4 regions of the Kitasatospora sp. NPDC114501 genome follow, and region 1 is predicted to be linked to each of the others. Evidence: riboswitches for the same ligand, from Rfam matches in the RefSeq annotation. Region 1 holds a riboswitch; each other region holds the start of a gene.
What was found. A riboswitch is a leader RNA that binds a small molecule or an ion and turns the genes downstream of it on or off. The one in region 1 is predicted to bind cyclic di-AMP.
Positions count from the first base shown of each region.

Region 2: it holds a riboswitch for cyclic di-AMP, as region 1 does, so the genes downstream of both, ACZ7RU_RS03890 (LysM peptidoglycan-binding domain-containing protein) here and ACZ7RU_RS23080 (glycoside hydrolase family 16 protein) in region 1, are expected to answer to the same signal.
Region 3: it holds a riboswitch for cyclic di-AMP, as region 1 does, so the genes downstream of both, ACZ7RU_RS29550 (M23 family metallopeptidase) here and ACZ7RU_RS23080 (glycoside hydrolase family 16 protein) in region 1, are expected to answer to the same signal.
Region 4: it holds a riboswitch for cyclic di-AMP, as region 1 does, so the genes downstream of both, ACZ7RU_RS02710 (C40 family peptidase) here and ACZ7RU_RS23080 (glycoside hydrolase family 16 protein) in region 1, are expected to answer to the same signal.

Region 1 is NZ_JBVKDS010000012.1:134,709-139,385, forward strand. It holds gene ACZ7RU_RS23070 (alpha/beta hydrolase) at 1-1,105, shown strand, start outside; gene ACZ7RU_RS23075 (phenolic acid decarboxylase) at 1,193-1,522, opposite strand; cyclic di-AMP (ydaO/yuaA leader) riboswitch at 1,988-2,154, shown strand; gene ACZ7RU_RS23080 (glycoside hydrolase family 16 protein) at 2,156-3,472, shown strand; gene ACZ7RU_RS23085 (hypothetical protein) at 3,616-4,452, opposite strand; gene ACZ7RU_RS23090 (IclR family transcriptional regulator) at 4,627-4,677, opposite strand, start outside.
Region 2 is NZ_JBVKDS010000002.1:70,240-74,916, forward strand. It holds gene ACZ7RU_RS03880 (SDR family NAD(P)-dependent oxidoreductase) at 1-51, opposite strand, end outside; gene ACZ7RU_RS03885 (cytochrome P450 family protein) at 329-1,654, shown strand; cyclic di-AMP (ydaO/yuaA leader) riboswitch at 1,876-2,042, shown strand; gene ACZ7RU_RS03890 (LysM peptidoglycan-binding domain-containing protein) at 2,048-2,953, shown strand; gene eno (phosphopyruvate hydratase) at 3,251-4,537, shown strand; gene ACZ7RU_RS03900 (FtsB family cell division protein) at 4,657-4,677, shown strand, end outside.
Region 3 is NZ_JBVKDS010000017.1:198,054-202,730, reverse strand. It holds gene ACZ7RU_RS29555 (MFS transporter) at 1-1,532, opposite strand, end outside; cyclic di-AMP (ydaO/yuaA leader) riboswitch at 1,887-2,024, shown strand; gene ACZ7RU_RS29550 (M23 family metallopeptidase) at 2,028-3,059, shown strand; gene ACZ7RU_RS29545 (APC family permease) at 3,458-4,677, shown strand, end outside.
Region 4 is NZ_JBVKDS010000001.1:576,075-580,751, reverse strand. It holds gene ACZ7RU_RS02715 (C40 family peptidase) at 1-1,044, opposite strand, end outside; gene ACZ7RU_RS02710 (C40 family peptidase) at 1,273-2,406, opposite strand; cyclic di-AMP (ydaO/yuaA leader) riboswitch at 2,417-2,566, opposite strand; gene ACZ7RU_RS02705 (C40 family peptidase) at 2,904-3,941, opposite strand; gene ACZ7RU_RS02700 (NYN domain-containing protein) at 4,141-4,677, opposite strand, start outside.

The DNA of each region.
Region 1 (4,677 bases):
GCTGGTCGCGGTCGTGATGATGGTCGGCACGGTCTGGTTGTGGCCCAGACTCGCGAAGAAGACCTGGCAGGCGGTGCTCGGCCGGATCGGCGCCCTGCTCGCCACCCAGCTCGCGGTGCTCGCGGCCCTCGGCCTGGTCGCGAACAACTACTTCGCCTTCTACAGCAGTTGGGACGACCTGCTGGGCACCGGCGAAACCGGCCCGGTGGTCATACACAACAAGGCGGACGCCTCCGGCCGGCTGATGGTCGAGACGATGGGCCAGGCCTCGGTCAAGGGCGGCGGGGCGATGGGCCGCGAGCCGAGCCAGTCCGGTGAGATCCGCAAGGTCCGGATCGACGGCGCGGTCAGCCGGCTGTCCACCGAGGGCTACGTCTACCTGCCCCCGCAGTACTTCCAGCCGGAGTACGCCCAGAAGCAGTTCCCGGCCGTGATCGTCAGCACCGGATTCCCAGGAATCGCGGAGAACCTGATCACCCGCTTCAACTACCCGGGCGCCGCGCTCAAGCTGCTGCAGGAAGGCCGGATGCAGCCGACCGTCATGGTCCTGGTGCGCCCCTCGCCCGCGCTGCCGCAGGACACCGAGTGCGAGGACGTCCCGAACGGCCCGCAGTCCGACACCTACTTCACCAAGGACGTGCCCTCGGCGATCCAGGCCAGCTACCGGGTCTCCACCGACCCGCAGGCCTGGGCCTTCATGGGCAACTCGACCGGCGGCTACTGCGCGCTCAAGCTGGCCATGCGCCACCCGGACGTCTTCCCGACGGCCGTCGCCCTCTCCGCCTACTACGACGCCGCCGACGACCCGACCACGGGCGACCTCTTCGGCGGCAGCAAGCAGCGCCGCGACGAGGCCAACCTGATGTGGCGGCTGAAGAACCTGCCGCAGCCGAAGGTGTCCGTGCTGCTGGCCGGCACCAAGAGGGGCGACGGCGGCTACCGGCAGGAGACCGAGGCCTTCGTCGACGCGGTGCGGAGCCCGATGAAGGTCTCGTACAGCATGCTGGAGAACGGCGGCCACAACTTCGAGACCTGGAGCGCCCTGCTGCCGTCCTCGCTGGAGTGGCTGTCCCAGCACCTCAAGGTGCCGAACCAGACCGTCTGAAACCCGAACGAGCGCGAGCCCGATCGAGCGGACCTCAACGACCGAACCCCCGGAGCGGTGGCTCCGGGGGTTCGATCGTCCCGCCGCTCAGGCCACTCGCTCCAGCGTCCCGGTGTGCAGCTCGCCGACCCGGCCGCCCTCGCCCTCGAAGGTCCAGAAGGCCCGCACCGTCAGCTTGCCGAGGTCCATCACATGGCTGACGGTGATCCCGCTCTGCTCCGTCCAGCTGACGAAGTAGATCTCCGGTGCGACCTCGGCGACGTGCAGCCGCACGTCCTCCCACTGGCCCGCGGACTCGCCGAGGCCCTCCCAGCGCAGCCGAGTGCCGTCGGCCGAGTAGGTGTTGCGGAAGGCCGCGCCGTTGTCGGCCTGGAAGAGGTAGGTGCGGCCGGCGAAGGCGGGCAGGGGCGCGGTCATGGTGGGGCGGGTCCTCGTCTCTGTCAGGTCGTGTCTGTCGGGTCGTGGCGAGCATCCGGTCGGGCTCGCCGCTCTTGTGCACGGCGGATGATGTCAGACTCCCAATTTATCCGACCGGGCCCACTCGGTCAGGCACTCGCCACGGTACGGTCCGCCACCACGCTGCCACCACGCCGCCGCCAGGTCACCACGAGGCCGCCGCCCGGGTGTGGGACCGGCGCGGACGGCACCCACGACCAGGCCGACCGGGCCCGGGCGAGCCCGGAGCGGAACCCCGGCCCGGCCCCCTCCCGGAAACCGATCAACTCGGCTGCCACCCTGCGTCGTTGATCGACACCACTGTGAGCTGCGCGACAACGGGGCGGGCCGGGTTGTCCGTTCACGGACGACCTGCCTAGCCTGCAACGGTCGTCCGCCCTCGCGGACCCCGCCGCCGGGACGCCGAGTCCTGTCCACCCGCCGGCGGGTCACCGAGCACCACAGCGGACGGGAGCGGGGGAACCAAGGTCAGCGCCCGGCCCGTACGCCTCCCGCGTGCGGGCCGCGGCTAGGGGTGAAGCCGTCCCACCGGCGGCCGGGCAACCTCAGCCCGAACCCGACAGCTCACCTCGCAGGCGTCGCAGAGGTCACCCCATGCCCCAGCCTGCCAGCTCCACGCACCGGCCCGTGCTCGCCCCCGTGGCCGCCCGCCGTCGCGGCCCGCGCCACGCCCGTCCGTCCCACCGGGGCCGCAACGCCGCCCTCGCCGCCACCGGGGCGCTCGCCATCAGCGGCGCCGGCCTGCTCGGCCTGCCGTCCGTCAGCGGTGCCCAGGCCGCCACCGCGCCGACCGTCACCCAGGACCGGCTCGCCCCCGCGACCATGGTCGCGGGCAAGGCCACCACCGCCTCGCTCGGCCTGCACTCCTCGGCCTGCTTCACCGCGAAGACCGTCGGGGTGGGTGTGCGTGACGCGCGCGGCACCAACCTCGACTTCCCCGGCAACGCCTCCAACGTGCAGATCTGCCCGAGCGGGGTCAACTTCACCAGCGGTGCGCGCACCCTGCCCGCCGGGACGTACACCGAGTTCGGCTTCTGGCAGGACCTCGGCGGCAGCTGGCACAACCTGCCCTCGCAGCAGCTGGTGGTCTCCGCCACCGGGACGTCCACCCCGGCCCCGGCTCCGACGGCGACCACCACGCCGACCACGACCCCGACGGCCACGTCGACCCCGACGCCGAGCACCACCCCGAGCCCGAGCGCCCCGGCACCGGCCTCCCCGGTCGCCGGCAAGTCGCTGACCTGGTCGGACGAGTTCAACGGTGCGATCAGCTGGGGTCAGCGCTGGGTCGGCGACAAGAGCACCGCGTACCGGTACGGCAACCACAACCCGGACGACAACAAGCTCGACTGGCTGAACAGGAACAACGTCAGCGTCGCCAACGGTGTCGCCACCTTCACCGCCACGTCCGGCGGTCCGGTGCTGGAGAACGGCAAGCAGTCCTGGAACACCGGCTTCCTGACCACCGAGGGCTCCGGCGAGGGCTTCCAGGTCAAGACCGGCGACTACGCCGAGACCAGGGTCAAGCTGCCCGCCGGAAGCGGCGCCTGGCCGGCCCTGTGGACCTGGAAGAACGGCAACGGGGAGATCGACTCCTTCGAGTACCACCCCGACAACCCGAACCTGCTGGAGCTGACCAACCACGTCAACCCGGGCAACGGGAAGTACTACACCGACGCGAGCGCGATCGCGAAGGACCAGTGGGTGACCATCGGCACCTACTACGGCGCCAACTCGGTGGACTGGTACGTCAACGGCGTCAAGGTCTTCTCGGACGGCAAGGGCGTCGGCGCCACCTGGTCGGCGTACCTGATCCTCAACCTCTCGGTGTGCGCGGGGCAGTACCACCCCGCGCCGCAGGGGACCGCCCCGATCACCTTCGCCGCCGACTACGTCCGCGTCTACCGGTAGGACCGGCGCTCCGGCAGGACTGGCGCCGGGAGGACGGCCGGGCCGGCGGCCCCCCGTCGGCATGAGGATCCCGTCGACAGGAGGGTTCCGCGGACGGGAGGGTCCCGCCGGTAGGGCCGCTCCTACCGGCGGGACCAGGTGGCTCAGGAACGGGCGGTCGTCTCGACCACCGTGATGTCGAACGGCTGCCGGTTGTTGGCCTCGTTCCGGTCGTCCGCGCTGCGCACCGTGACCGCTCCGCCGCTCAACCTGCCCGCCGGCAGCCCCGGGTCGAGCCGGACCGGGATGAGGGCGGTCGCGCTGCGGGCCTCCGGCAGACCCGGGCCGAACACGCACCGCACGATGCGGCCGTGGCCCATGACCTGGCAGTCGGACGGGAAGTACGGGCCCTCCGCGGTGACGCCCTCCGGCAGGGCGACCACGACCGTGAACGGGGACGCGGTGGTGTCCGGGCCCCCGTTGCCGACGAAGGCGTGGACGGTGGTGGTGCCGCCGGGCGTGGCCGGGTCCGGGTCGAGCCGGATCACCTCCAGGTCGGAGTCGGACGTCCGAGCGGCGGCCGGCGCGGGCAGCGTGGAGGCCTCGGACGTCCCGGACCCGGCCCCGGTGCCTGTCCCGGGCCTCACCGGGGCCGGCAGGGTGGAGGCCTCGGGTGTCGACGGCGCGGGCAGGGTGGAGGCCTCGGGCGTCGACGGCGCGGGCAGGGTGGTCGCCATGGCCGGGCCCGCCACGACCTCCAGCGCGGGCCGGGGCTCGGGCCGTCGCAGTGCCCAGGACGGGTCGGTGGCCAGCACCGTCACCGCGCACCCCGCCGCCACGGCCGCGACCAGTCCGGCCCCGCCGAACCTCCGGCCTCTCGCGGTGCGCCGCGTGCCACGGCCCTGCCCGCCACCGCCCGGCCACTCGCCACCCGGTGCGTCGCCGCCCCGGACCTCACCGCCCCGTACGCCGTCCCGCACGCCCCGGTGTTGCTGCTCCATCCCCGCTCACCCTGCCCTCGCATCCCGGCCGCCCGCGCCGTTGCGGGCCGCGTCGGCACCAGGGTGGCGGAGCCGCCGCCCGGGCCCGGTGGCAACCCGCCCGTCGTCCGCCCGAACGGATGACGCGACGGGCAGCCCCGACCGCATCGGCCCGCAGCGGGGGTTGACGGGCGGTCAGGGGGCGAGGACCTGCCCCAGCCGGGTCGCGATCTGGTGCATCACCGG
Region 2 (4,677 bases), on a different contig from region 1:
CGACCCGCCGTCGAGGACCGCGACGACGACGACTGACCCGCTGACCCGCATGGTCTGCTCCTCCCTGTGGGCGACACCGCACCGGCGCCCACGCGTACTGCGGAGGATCGTAGGCACGTCCCGACCCCCCGCAACAGGGATTACCCCTCAGGTGACCAGACTCACGCCCGCCCCGCGGCCAAGAGTCGGCCAAGAGCTGTCCACGGACCGGCCACGGACCGTCCAGGAACCGGCCACGGGGCGGCAACGGAGCGGCCACCGGCCGTTGGCGCGCCGGCCGCGGTCCGTCGGGGGAGGGCGGTCCCGTCGCACCGGATACGGTCGGTCCATGCCAGCTCAGCCCCACCCCGCCCGGCCCGCCGCCGCGCCGTCCGACGCCCCCGCCCCGCAGCTGTTCACCTGGGAGTTCGCCGCCGACCCGTACCCCGCCTACGCCTGGCTGCGCGAGCACGCCCCGGTGCACCGCACCACCCTGCCGAGCGGCGTCGAGGCCTGGCTGGTGACCCGGTACGCGGACGCCCGGCAGGCGCTCGCGGACGGCCGGCTGTCGAAGAACCCGGCGCACCACAGCGAGCAGGCGCACCGCACCGGCCGGGTGGGCATCCCGGGGGAGCGGCAGGCGGACCTGATGACCCACCTGCTGAACATCGACCCGCCGGACCACACCCGGCTGCGCCGGCTGGTGTCGAAGGCGTTCACCCCGCGCCGGGTGGCCGAGTTCGAGCCGCGGGTGCAGCAGCTCACCGACCGGCTGATCGACGGCTTCGCACAGCGCGGTTCGGCGGACCTCATCCACGAGTTCGCCTTCCCGCTCCCCATCTACGCGATCTGCGACATGCTCGGGGTGCCGTCCGAGGACCAGGACGACTTCCGCGACTGGGCCGGCATGATGATCCGGCACGGCGGCGGCCAACGCGGCGGCGTGGGGCGGGCGGTGAAGCGGATGCGGGCGTACCTGCTGGAGCTGATCCACCGCAAGCGCGCGGACCTCGGGGACGACCTGATCTCCGGCCTGATCCGGGCCAGTGACCACGGCGAGCACCTGACCGAGAAGGAGGCCGCGGCGATGGCCTTCATCCTCCTGTTCGCGGGCTTCGAGACCACCGTGAACCTGATCGGCAACGGCACGTACGCGCTGCTGCGCAACCCGGAGCAGCGCCGGCTGCTGCAGGAGTCGGTGGCGCGTGGGGAGAGCGCGCTGCTGGAGACCGGGATCGAGGAACTCCTGCGCTACGACGGGCCGGTGGAGCTGGCGACCTGGCGGTTCGCGACCCGCCCGCTGACCATCGGCGGGGTGGACATCCCGGTCGGCGACCCGGTGCTGGTGGTGTTGGCCGCGGCGGACCGCGACCCGGCCCGGTTCGCGGCCGAGAACACCCTGGACCTGGCCCGGACGGACAATCCCCACCTGGGCTTCGGGCACGGCATCCACTACTGCATCGGCGCCCCGCTCGCCCGGCTGGAGGGGCGTGCCGCGCTGGCCACACTGCTTTCCCGGCTGCCCGATCTGCGGCTCGCGGAAAGCCCGGAGAACCTGCGCTGGCGCGGTGGTCTGATCATGCGTGGGCTGCGCGAACTGCCGGTGGAATTCAGTCCGGAGAGCCGCTCCCCGCACACGCCTCCGCAGGCCCCGTCCGGGCCCGCGAGCCGCTGAGACCACGCTGACGGGGCGTCGCCGATCGCCTGCCGGCGGGGGTGTGAACAACCATCAATCCGGACATAACCCCGCTGTTGGTAGGCGATCGGACACGGGCCGTAATTGTCGTGTGATATCGACGATATGAGCTTGTGATTGGTCTGATGTTCTGTCTACTCTCCCTGGAGTTCGCAGCTGCGGACCTCGTGCGCGGAACGCCGAATCCTGCCCGCCGCGCCACGGGAAACCGACCAGACCCTGGGCAGGGGCGGGGGACCCAGGTTTGTTGCCGTCTCCCACGGCTTGGGGTGAAGCCGCCCGAGCGGAATCGTTTCCGCTTACGGCGGCCGGGCCACCTCCCGGTCCGAACCCGACAGCTCACCTCGCAGGCGTGCGGAGAGGGACCTCTTCATGCTGTTCGTCGGAACCGGCCGTCACCGTCGTCGCACCCAGACCGAGAAGGCCATCGCCGTCGCCGGTGTGGCCGGCGTCGGACTCGCGATGCCGCTCCTCACCGCCACCGGCGCCTCCGCCGCCCCGGCCTCCACCTGGGACTCCGTCGCCCAGTGCGAGAGCGGCGGCAACTGGAGCATCAACACCGGCAACGGCTTCTACGGCGGCCTCCAGTTCACCTCCAGCACCTGGAAGGCGTACGGCGGCACCGCCTACGCGGCGCAGGCCAACCAGGCCGGCAAGGCCCAGCAGATCGCGGTCGCCGAGAAGGTCCTGGCCTCGCAGGGTCCGGGCGCCTGGCCGGTCTGCTCCCAGAAGGCCGGCCTGACCAAGGGCGGCGCCCCGGCCGTGGTCGACACCTCCTCGGACGCCAAGCCGCAGTCCGCCCCCAAGCAGCAGGCCCCGAAGCCCGCCGCCAAGCCGGCCGAGAAGCCGGTCGTGCAGAAGCCGGTCGCCCAGAAGCCGGTGCAGAAGCCCGCCGCGCAGCCGGTCCAGCAGGCCGCCCCGCAGCAGCAGGCACAGCCGCAGACCCCGGGCTTCTCCGGCCAGGCCGGCTGGGACGCCGACGCCAAGGTGTACTGGTACCAGAACAACGGCGCCTGGTACTGGACCAGCCACCAGAGCGTCTACCAGCAGTACGCCGGCCAGGCCGCCGCCCAGCCGCAGTACGCCCCGCAGGCCGCGCAGTCGGCCCCGCAGGCCGGCGGCCACGACTACACCGTCCGCACCGGTGACACCCTGTCGACCATCGCCGCCGCCCAGGGCGTGTCCGGCGGCTGGCACGCGCTGTACGACCAGAACCACGCCACCGTCGGCGGCGACCCGAACCTGATCATGCCCGGCCAGGTGCTGCACCTCGGCTGAGCCGTCGGCTCCGGTGCCGACGCCCGTCGGCGCACGACGCCGACACCGTTCCACCCCGCCGTCCGAAGGGGGCCGGTCCTACCGGCCCCCTTCGTCCGTATTCGCCCGCTCCGGTGGGACAAGCTGGGACAAGCAGGTGAACTACCGGTGCGTAGCGGGGCCACACGCTGAGACGGGACCGAGGCGGAGGTGGTCCCGGGAGCCCGGGCGGTTAGGCTCTGGTCGTAACGACTCCGCAATCGTCCTGCTGACAGCACCACCGTCAGACCGGACCCTGCTTCCGCAAGGAGATGCCTCGTGCCGTCCATCGATGTCGTCGTAGCCCGTGAGATCCTCGACTCCCGCGGCAACCCCACGGTCGAGGTCGAGGTCGGCCTCGACGACGGCAGCACGGGTCGTGCCGCTGTCCCGTCGGGTGCCTCCACCGGTGCCTTCGAGGCCCTGGAGCTGCGCGACGGCGACAAGAACCGCTACTTCGGCAAGGGCGTCGAGAAGGCCGTCCTGGCCGTCATCGAGCAGATCGGCCCGGAGCTGGTCGGCTACGACGCCACCGAGCAGCGCCTGATCGACCAGGCCATGCTGGACCTGGACGCCACCCCGGACAAGTCCTCGCTCGGCGCCAACGCCATCCTGGGCGTCTCGCTGGCCGTCGCGCACGCCGCCTCCGAGGCCAGCGACCTGCCGCTGTTCCGCTACCTGGGCGGCCCGAACGCCCACGTCCTGCCGGTCCCGATGATGAACATCCTCAACGGCGGGTCGCACGCGGACTCCAACGTCGACATCCAGGAGTTCATGATCGCCCCGATCGGCGCGGAGTCCTTCTCCGAGGCCGTCCGCTGGGGCGTCGAGGTCTACCACACGCTCAAGGGCGTGCTGAAGGAGCGCGGCCTGTCCACCGGCCTGGGCGACGAGGGCGGCTTCGCCCCGAACCTGGACTCCAACCGCGAGGCCCTGGACCTCATCGTCGAGGCCATCCAGAAGGCCGGCTACGTGCCCGGCCGTGACGTCGCGCTGGCCCTGGACGTCGCCTCCTCCGAGTTCTACGAGAACGGCGCCTACCAGTTCGAGGGCAAGGACCTCACGTCCGCCGAGCTCATCGAGTACTACGCCGAGCTGGTCGCCGCGTACCCGCTGGTCTCCATCGAGGACCCGCTGGACGAGTCGGACTGGGACGGCTGGAAGGCCATGACCGACAAGCTGGGCGACAAGGTCCAGCTGGTCGGCGACGACCTGTTCGTCACCAACCCGGCCCGCCTGGCCCGCGGCATCGAGACCGGCACCGCCAACGCGCTGCTGGTGAAGGTGAACCAGATCGGCTCGCTGACCGAGACCCTGGACGCCGTCGAGCTGGCCCAGCGCAACGGCTACCGCTGCATGATGTCGCACCGCTCCGGCGAGACCGAGGACGTCACCATCGCCGACCTGGCCGTCGCCACCAACTGCGGCCAGATCAAGACCGGTGCCCCGGCCCGCTCCGAGCGCGTCGCCAAGTACAACCAGCTGCTGCGCATCGAGGAGATCCTCGACGACGCCGCCGAGTACGCCGGCCGCGGCGCCTTCCCGCGCTTCAAGCACGAGGGCTGACGCGCACGGCCCGCACGAGGGCCGGGCGCTCCCGGTAGCGCACGCCTGACCGGTGCCCCGCCGTTCACCCCGTAGGGTGGACGGCGGGGCACCGTCGCGACCAGGAGGGGATACGGGAGATGGCTGGCTGGAGGATCCCG
Region 3 (4,677 bases), on a different contig from region 1:
GCCGAGGGCCCCGCCGCCGGACCGGTGGCGGGGTTCTCGCGCGTCGTGGGGACGTGGCCCGGGTCGAACGGCGGGGTGGTGGTGCCGCACGGCCAGTCGCAGTTCGGCTCGGCCACCGGCTGCTCCTCGGGGGCCAGCACGTTGCCCCGTACGGTCGCGAAGGCGATCAGCCCGCCGGCGGCCAGCAGGCCCGCGCAGATCAGCATCGCGGTGTGGAAGGCGGAGTCGACCGAGGCGGGCACCCGGTAGGCGTCGCCGCTCAGCCCGGCCAGCGCCGGCAGGGCGGCCACCGCGAGCAGGCCGGCCGCGCGGGCGGCGGCGTTGTTGACCCCGCTGGCGATGCCCGCGTGCCGGACCTCGACGGCCGCCAGCACGGTCGCCGTGAGCGGCGCGACCAGCAGCGTCATCCCGCAGCCCATCACCGTGACGGCGGGCAGCACGTCCACCCAGTACGAGGAGTCCGGGCCGGTGCGCAGCATCAGCAGCACCCCGGCGGCGCACACCATCGGGCCGACGGTCAGCGGGACGCGCGGGCCGATGCGCTTGCCGAGGCGGCCGGCCCGGGCGGACAGCGCCAGCATCAGGACGGTGATCGGCACCAGGGCGAAGCCCGAGACCAGCGGCGAGAACCCGGACACGATCTGGAGCTGCACCACCAGCAGGAAGAAGACGCCGCTGAACGCCGCGTACACGCACAGGGTGACCAGGTTCACCGCGGTGAACAGCCGGGAGGAGAACAGCCCGAGCGGCAGCATCGGGTCGGGGGTGCGGCGCTCGACGGCCACGAAGGCCACGCCGAGCGCCAGCCCGATCGCCCCGCTGACCCAGACCGCGGGGGACAGGCCCTCGCCGGCCGCGGTCAGCGCGTAGGTGATCGCGCCGAGGGCGACGGCGGCGAGCACGGCGCCGAGCACGTCGAAGCGCCCGGCGGCTCCCTCGTCCCGGCTCTCCGGCACCGAGCGGGTGGTGACCGCGATCACGGCGGCGGCGAGCGGCAGGTTCAGCAGGAAGATCCAGCGCCAGCCGGGGCCGTCCACCAGCCAGCCGCCGAGGAAGGGGCCGACCGCGGCCGACACCCCGCCGAGGCCGGACCAGAGGCCGACCGCCGCCGAGCGGTCGTCAGGGTGGAAGACCGCCTGGAGCATGGCGAGCGAGCCGGGGGTGAGCAGCGCGCCGCCGATGCCCTGGACGGCGCGGGCGGCGATCAGCACGTGGATGTTCGGCGCGGCGGCGCAGGCCGCGGAGGCGATGGCGAACCAGACCACGCCGATCAGGAAGACCTTGCGCCGCCCGTACCGATCGCCGAGCGCGCCACCGAGCAGGATCAGGCCCGCCAGGGTGAGCAGATAGGCGTTCAGCGTCCACTGAAGGGACGCCAGGGAGGCGCCGAGGTCGGTGCCGATCCGGGGCAGGGCGACGTTCACCACGGTGCCGTCGAGCATCGCCATGCTGGAGCCGAGCACCGTCGCCAGTAGTACCCAGCGACCCTGCGCGGTGCCCAGGCGCAGGGTGCCGGCCTCGGAGGTGGCCACGGGCGAATCCTGCGCTGCTGAGGCGCACGTGACAAGGGTCACCGGTGGGTGTGTTGGGGTTGGGCGGTGGGTGAGCGGGTGGGTGCGCAGCGTGGCCGATCTCGGCGCAGGGTCGCGGATCAGTGGCGGGGGGTGAATGGATTGTGTACGCACCGTGCGGCCCGGCCTGCGGAGGGTCACCGGTCCAGGGGGGATCGTTGCCGTTTCAAGAGATCGACATTGCTTCACCCGAACGGATGGGTTTTAGTTCAGCGACCGCCCGGCCAGTCCGGACGGATCCGCCGGGTGGAACGCCGAGTCCTGCCGCCGCCCGGTGGTTCGAAACGAACTCTGTACGGCAGGAGCGGGGGACCCACAGGTAAGTCGCCGGACCGGAGTTCGCGCCTCAGGGCGCGGGCGTCCAGGACCGGCTAGGGGTGAAGCCGCGCATGCGGCCGGGCAACTCCAGCCCGAACCCGACAGCTCACCTCGCAGGCGTCGGAGAGGAAAAATTCCATGCCTGCTCAGGCTCGTCGTATCGCCCTGCCCCGCGCCGCCCGCATCGGCATCGCCACCGCCGTCACCGGCGTGTCCTTCGTCCTCCCGCTCGTCACCGCGGTGAGCGCCCAGGCGCACACCGCTCCGGCCGCCCCGGCCGCCGCCTCCACCGAGGCCAAGCCGGCCGCCCCGGCCGCCGCCCCGGCAGCCCAGGCCGCTCCGGCCGCTGCCCAGGCCGCGCAGGAGAGCTACCGCGTCGTCAGCGGCGACACCCTGTCCAAGATCGCCGACGCCAAGAACGTCGACGGCGGCTGGCACGCCCTGTACGAGCAGAACCGCTCGGTCGTCGGCGCCAACCCGAACCTGATCTTCCCGGGCCAGCAGCTCGCGCTGAAGGGCCACGCCGCCGCGCCGTCCGCCGACGCCGCTCCGGCGAAGCCCGCCGCTCCGGCGAAGCCCGCCGCCCCGGCGAAGCCCGCCGCTCCGGCCAAGCCGGCCGCTCCGGCGACCCAGGCCGCCAAGCCGCAGGCCCAGGTCCAGGTGAAGACCGAGGCCGCCAAGCCGTCCGCGCAGCTCCAGACCCAGGCGCAGGTCGCCGCTCCGGCCGCGGCCGTGACCGCCACTCCGGTCGCCGCCGCCACCTCCGGCTACGTCGCCCCGCTGGCCAACCCGAAGCTGGGCACCGCCTACGGCGTGGCCGGCTCGATGTGGGCCTCCGGCCACCACACCGGCCAGGACTTCGTCGCCGCGACCGGCACCCCGCTGCGCGCCGTCGCCAACGGTGTCGTGGTCAAGGCCGGCAACGGCGGTGCCTACGGCAACGAGGTCGAGATCAAGCTCGCCGACGGCCACTACGCCGAGTACGCGCACCTCTCCTCGATCGGTGTGAAGATTGGTCAGACCGTCACCGTCGGCCAGCAGATCGGCCTCTCCGGCGCCACCGGCAACGTGACCGGCCCGCACCTGCACTTCGAGATCCGCAACGGCTCGGAGTACGGCTCGGACATCGACCCGGTCGCCTACCTGCGCGCGCACGGCGTCGCGCTCTGACCCGGAGCCGCTGAGCTTCCAGGGTTTCAGGAACCACCGCTGCTGCGGGGCGAATCGATCCTCCGGGATGGTCATGTCGGGTGACCGCTCGACCGGGTGATCGCCGCACAGTGGACATGGGCGCGGGACACGCCCAGGCCGGCCCGGCCGCACGGGGACCTCCTCGTGCGGCCGGGCCGGCCGCTGTCGTTTCCGGGGCCGGGTCCGTTCCGGGGCTGGGTCCGTTTCCGCGCCGTTCGGCCCCGCCATGCCGTTCGAGCGGTCGAACACGGCGTCAACTCCGCTGCTCCGCCGGGTGGTCGTCGGCGCCGCGGGTGCCTTCGGCGCGCCATGCTGGCGGACGGTCATCGCCCGGCCGGTCCGGTCGGTCGGGCGGGTCCGGGAGGCGAGGAGGCCGGATGGCGGTCCGGAGCGGGGACGTGACGGAGGAGACGGTCGGGAGGGACCGGCCCGGGTCGGGCGGGGTCGACCGGTTGAAGGCGGACTCGGTCGGCCTGGTCGGTGTGGTGTTCATGGCACTCGCCACCGCCGCCCCGATCACCGCGATGACCGGCAACCTGCCGATCATCGTCGGGCAGGGCAACGGTGTCGGCGCGCCCGCCGCGTACATCGTGGCGACCGTGGTGCTGACGGTGTTCTCGGTCGGGTACGTGGCGATGGCCCGCCACATCACCGCGGTCGGCGCGTTCTACGGCTACGTCTCGCACGGGCTGGGCCGGGTGGTCGGGATGGCCTCGGGCCTGCTCGCGGTGCTCGCGTACGTCGTCACCGAGGCCTCGGCCCTCGGCTTCTTCGCGTACTCGCTGCGCGGGCTGGTCCGTTCGCAGCTGGGGGTGGAGCTGGGCTGGGGCTGGTACGCGCTGTTCGGGGTGGCGGCGATCGGGGTGATGGCCTGGTTCGACCTGCACCTGACGGCCAGGGTGCTCGGGGTCGCGCTGGTGCTGGAGATCGGGGTGCTGGGGGCGGTCTCGTTCGCGGTGCTGTTCTCCGGCGGCGGGCCGGACGGGATCGTGCTCGACGCCGTGAACCCGCTGAACGCGCTGAAGGGGGTGGGGAGTTCGGGTGCGGCGGCGGCCGGGCTCGGCCTGTTCTTCGCGTTCTGGTCCTGGGTGGGGTTCGAGTCCACCGCGATGTACGGCGAGGAGTCCCGGGATCCGAAGCGGGTGGTGCCGCGGGCGACGCTGGTGTCGGTGATCGGGGTCGGACTGCTCTACGTCTTCGTGTCCTGGATGATCGTGTCCGGCAACGGGGTCGAGCAGGCGGTCGCGGTGGCGAGCGGCGGGGTGCCGGGCAAGGACGGCAACAGCCTGTTCTTCGACCCGCTCGGCGTGCACCTGGGCGCCTGGGCGGTGAAGGTGTTCCAATGGCTGGTCGTCACCGGCTCGTTCGCCTGCGCGATGGCCTTCCACCAGTGCGCCGCCCGGTACCTGTACGCGATCGGGCGGGAGGGGCTGCTGCACCCGGCACTCGGCCGCACCCATCCGCGGCACGGCTCGCCGCACGTCGCCTCGGTGGTGCAGTCGGTGATCGCGGTGGGGCTGGTGGCGGGGTTCCTGGCGGCCGGGATGGACCCGTACGCGCACCTGTACACCCTGCTGGCGCTGCTCGGGACGATGGC
Region 4 (4,677 bases), on a different contig from region 1:
GAGCCGGACCACCCCGGAGACGGGCATGGCGGTGACGCTCTCGTAGCGGACCTTGGCGCCCGGGCGGGGGGCGTGCACGATCACGCCGCCGCCGGCGTACATGCCGACGTGGTGCATGTCCCGGTAGAAGATCACCAGGTCTCCCGGTCGCGCTTCGGACAGGCTGATCCGCTGCCCGGCGTACGCCTGGGCCTGCGAGGTGCGCGGCAGGGTCACTCCGGCCTGCCGCCAGCTGTAGTACATCAGACCGGAGCAGTCGAACGCGTGCGGCCCGGTGGCCCCGTAGACGTACGGGGAGCCGATCATCCGCACCGCGGCGGCCAGCGCGGCGGCCCCGCGCTCGGAGGCGGGCGGGGCGGTGCCGAGGTCCAGCCGGTCGGTGCCCCGGGTGGCGCGCTGCTCGGCGTCCCGGGCGTCCTGGGCCGTCAGCCGGGCCCGCTCGGCGGCGCCCAGGCCGTTCAGCAGCTTCTGCGCCTTGGCCAGCCGCTGCTGGATCTCCAGCTTGCTCTCGGCGAGCGAGCGGCGGGTCCGGTCCAGCTCGGCGAGCTTGTCGGCCGCCTCGGTGCGGCGCTGGTCGAGCCGGCGCTGCCGGGTGACCAGCTCGTGCAGGGCCTCCTGCTGGCGTGCGGCGGCCTGGCCCTGGGTGCGGGCGCGGGCCAGGTAGTCCTCCGGGTCGGGCGAGAGGATCAGCTGAGCCGTCTGGGTCATCCCGCCGCCGCGGTACTCGGCCCCGGCCACCGTCGCCAGGTCGCCGCGCAGTTCGTTGAGCCGGTCCTGGGCGAGGGCGATCTCGCCCTGGATGACCGTGGTCTCGCCCTGGAGCCGCCGCTGGGCCTCCTGCGCCGCGTTGAACCTCTCGGACGCCTGCTCGGCCTCGTCGTACAGCTGCTCCACCTGGGTCTTGACGTCCTGACGGTCGGCCGGGTCCGGGCTGCCGGGGGCGGCCTGGGCGCGACCCCCGGCGGCGACGCCCAGCGCGGTGGCGGCGGCCGTGGTCAGCACCAGCGCCCGGGCGAGCAGTTGGGAACGACGGTGCACGGGCATGGCGGCAGCGACTCCAATCCTGCGGCGCGGGCTCCCACCGCCGCACCGGGACGGGCGGCCGTCGAGCGGGAGTCCGGTGGCAGACGTTAGCGAGTCCGGGCAAGCGAGTCCAAACCCCTCCCAACCCGAATATTCGACCCCTAATCGGACATCAGGTCGACCCGCCGGAAAAGCCGCAGGCCCGGCCTTCCCTGGGGAAGACCGGGCCTGGAAGCGGCAGAGCGGGGATCAGACCCGCACGATGCCGGTCAGCGGCATGTTGGTGACCGCCTCGTAGCGCACCGACGCACCCGGCTTGGGAGCGTGCAGCACCTGGCCGTTGCCGGCGTAGATGCCGACGTGATGGGCGTCGGTGTAGAAGATCAGCAGGTCGCCGGGCTGGGCCTGGGAGAGGTCCGTGCCGATCCGGGCGCCGGCCGAGGCCTGCGCCTGCGAGGTGCGCGGCAGCGACACGTCCGCCTGGTTGAACGCCCAGACCATCAGGCCGGAGCAGTCGAAGGAACTCGGGCCGGTGGCACCCCAGACGTACGGGCTGCCGACCTTGGACGCGGCGGCCGCGAGGGCCGCGGCACCGCGCGAGCTGCCCGGGGCCACCTTCACCGGAGCGGTGGTGGTCGGGGCGGTGGACGACGGAGCGGAGAGGTTGCCGCGGGTGTTGTCGCGCGAGGCGCGGTCGGCCTGCGCCTGCGCCTGGGCGGCCGCGTCGGCCTTGGCCTTGGCTTCGGCCGCGGCCTTCTCCTCGGCCTGGCGCAGTGCCTGGCGCTCCTGCTCGGTCAGGGTGTTGAGCAGGTCCTGGGCGGCCTTCAGCTTGCCCTGGACCTCCTCCTTGGAGGTCTTCAGCTGCTGGGTCGTCGACTCCAGCTCGGCGAGCTTGCCCTGGGCCTCGTTGCGGTCCTGGTCGAGCTTGCGCTGCTGCTCCTGGAGCTCCTTCAGCTGACCCTTCTGGGTGGCACCGGCCTGGTTCAGCGCGTCGGCCTGGCTGAGGAAGCTGTCCGGGCTGGAGGAGAACATCAGCTGGACGGTCGGGGATATCCCCCCGTTGCGGTACTGCTCGCCGGCGATCTCGGCCAGACCGCCCTGGAGCTCGGTGACCTGGGCCTGCTGACGGGCCACCTGGTCCTGGAGGCCGGAGACCTGCTTCTCCAGCTCCTGCTGCTTGGCCTGGGCGGCGTTGTAGTTCTCGGTCGCGACCTCGGCCTGCTCGTTGAGCTGGTCGACCTGCTCCTTGACCTGTTCCTTGGTCGGCTGCGGGTCGGCGTGGGCGCCGGACTGCGCGGAGAGGGCGACCGCTGCGGCGGCGACGCCGGTCAGGATCGAGACCCGGGCGCGGCCGGCGGGCTTGGGACGACGATGGGACGCCACGAAGGCGGACTCCTTCTTCCTACGTCCGCCTACCGGGTGAGCTGACGGGTTCGGGCCGGAAGCATGCCCTACGACGCCTCACGGCCGTTCGGCCGACCTGGCGCCGATTCACCCCGGAGGAACGTGGTTCCCCGGCTCCGCTCCGCAGCGCCCCCAGTCACTGGGCTCCCCTGTCGGGCAGTCGCTTCGACCTGCCCCGCTGCCTTGCGAACTCGGCGGTAACCACCGCCGCCACCCTGGCTGGGCGATCGACAGTGCGGTGGTTCGGAGCATGACCCTAGTAACTGAACCGTGATCCGTTCAAATCCTTGTCAGAAAAAAGACGGAAGATTACCCAAGTTCCTTTGTGAAGATGACCGATGGTGACCAATGGTGCACACAAGGCTGATCGGTTCTCAGCATGCGGTCGCAAAAGGGCGGAAAGCCGAACGCCACCCCCGCAACGGAGGTGGCGCTTTTCACAGGACCCGAACAGGCGTCCCGGGCGTGTCGGACCGTCAGACCCGGCGGATGGTGTTGATCGGCATCGCGTCGGCCTTCATCACCTTCACCACGTCACCGGTGTGCGGCGCGTGGACCACCATGCCGTTCCCGATGTACATCCCGACGTGGTACATGCTCGGGCCGTAGATCACCAGGTCGCCCGGCTGGGCCTGGTCCAGCGACGGCACCCGGGTGCCGTAGTGGCCCTGCTCCTGCGAGGTGCGCGGCAGCGAGACGCCGGCCTGCCCGTACGCCCAGACCATCAGGCCCGAGCAGTCGAAGGTGGTCGATCCGGTGGCGCCCCACACGTACGGCGAGCCCTGCTTGCTCATCGCCTTGGCCACCGCCGCCCCCGCGTAGCCGCTGGCCGGCGGCAGGCTGCCGAGGTCCACCCGCGCGCTGCCGCGCGAGGCGCGGTCGTCCTGCGCCTGCTGGGCCCGCAGCGCGGCGCGGTCGGCGGCGCTCAGCGAGTTCAGCAGGTCCTGGGCGGCCTTCAGCTTGGTGTTGACGTCCGCCTTGGCCTGGTTCAGGTCCTTGGTGGTGCTGTCCAGCGAGGCGAGCACGGCGGCCGCCTCGGCCTTCTGCTGGTCCAGCCGGCGCTGCTGGTCCAGCAGCCCCTTGAGCGCCTCGGCCTGGCTGGTGCTGGCCTGCTGGACGGTCGAGGCCTTCTCCAGGTAGCCGGACGGGTCGGAGGAGAGCATCAGCTGGACGGACGGGTCGATGCCGCCGGCGCGGTACTGCTCGCCCGCCACCTCGGCGAGGCCGCCCTGGAGCTGGGTCATCTGCTCCTGGCCGCGGGCCACCTGGTCCTGCAGCTGGTCGGCCTGCTTGCGCAGCTGGTCCGCCCGCTCCTTGGCGCCGTTGTACTTCTCCGCCGCCTGCTCCTGCTCCTCCTGGAGCTGGTCGATCTGCGCCTTGACGTCCGTCTTGTCCGGCTGCGGCGCGGCGTGCGCGGCCACCTGGGCGGAGAGTGCGACCGCGGTCGCAGCGGCGGCGGTGAGCACGGAGATCCGTGCGCGGCTCGGCTGCTTGGGACGGCGGTGGGAGGCCAAGGGACCGGCTCCTTCTTTCTACGGGCTCACCTGATGGGATGAGATTCCGGAAAATAGGTTTGACGCCAGACCCTAGTGAAGATCTAACCGTTTTGCTACTCCCCCGAAGGCGTGAACCCCGGTCCCCACGCTGACTTCACGGGACCCGCACACCGCTCCGGACGAACCGCTGACCAGCCGTCATGCTAGCCGACCCAGGTCAGGGCCGGGCCAGCCGGTTCAGCAGCAGCACCGACGCCACCGGGCGCGCGCCCGCCTTCCGCACGCCCTCCGCGACCTCCCGGTCGGTGGACACCACCACCACCGGGCGGCCCTGCGGCTCGGCCCGCACCAGACGGCGGATCAGCTCGTCGGCCGTCTCCCCGGTCCGGCTGAACCGCACCCGGACCCCGCGCGGCGGCGCCATGATCACCGGGACGTCCAGGTCCTGCCCGTCGAACACACAGGTGACCTCCGCCTGGGTGCGCTGGGCCAGCATCGCCAACCCGCCCAGCAGCCGGATCCGCTGCTGCTCCAGCGGCAGTGCCGGATAGCCGGTCTTCGTCACGTTGTAACCGTCCACCACCAGGTGCACCTGGGGGATCGCCAGCAGCTGGTCCAGCAGCGCCGGATCGTCCTCGGCCAGTCCGCGCCGGGCCACGTCGTGCGGCGAGGCCGCCCCCGGCACCACCGCCTCCACCAGGTCCGCCGGGCGGATCTGGGAGACCGGCAGCGCCAGCTCCCGCTGGAGCCCCTG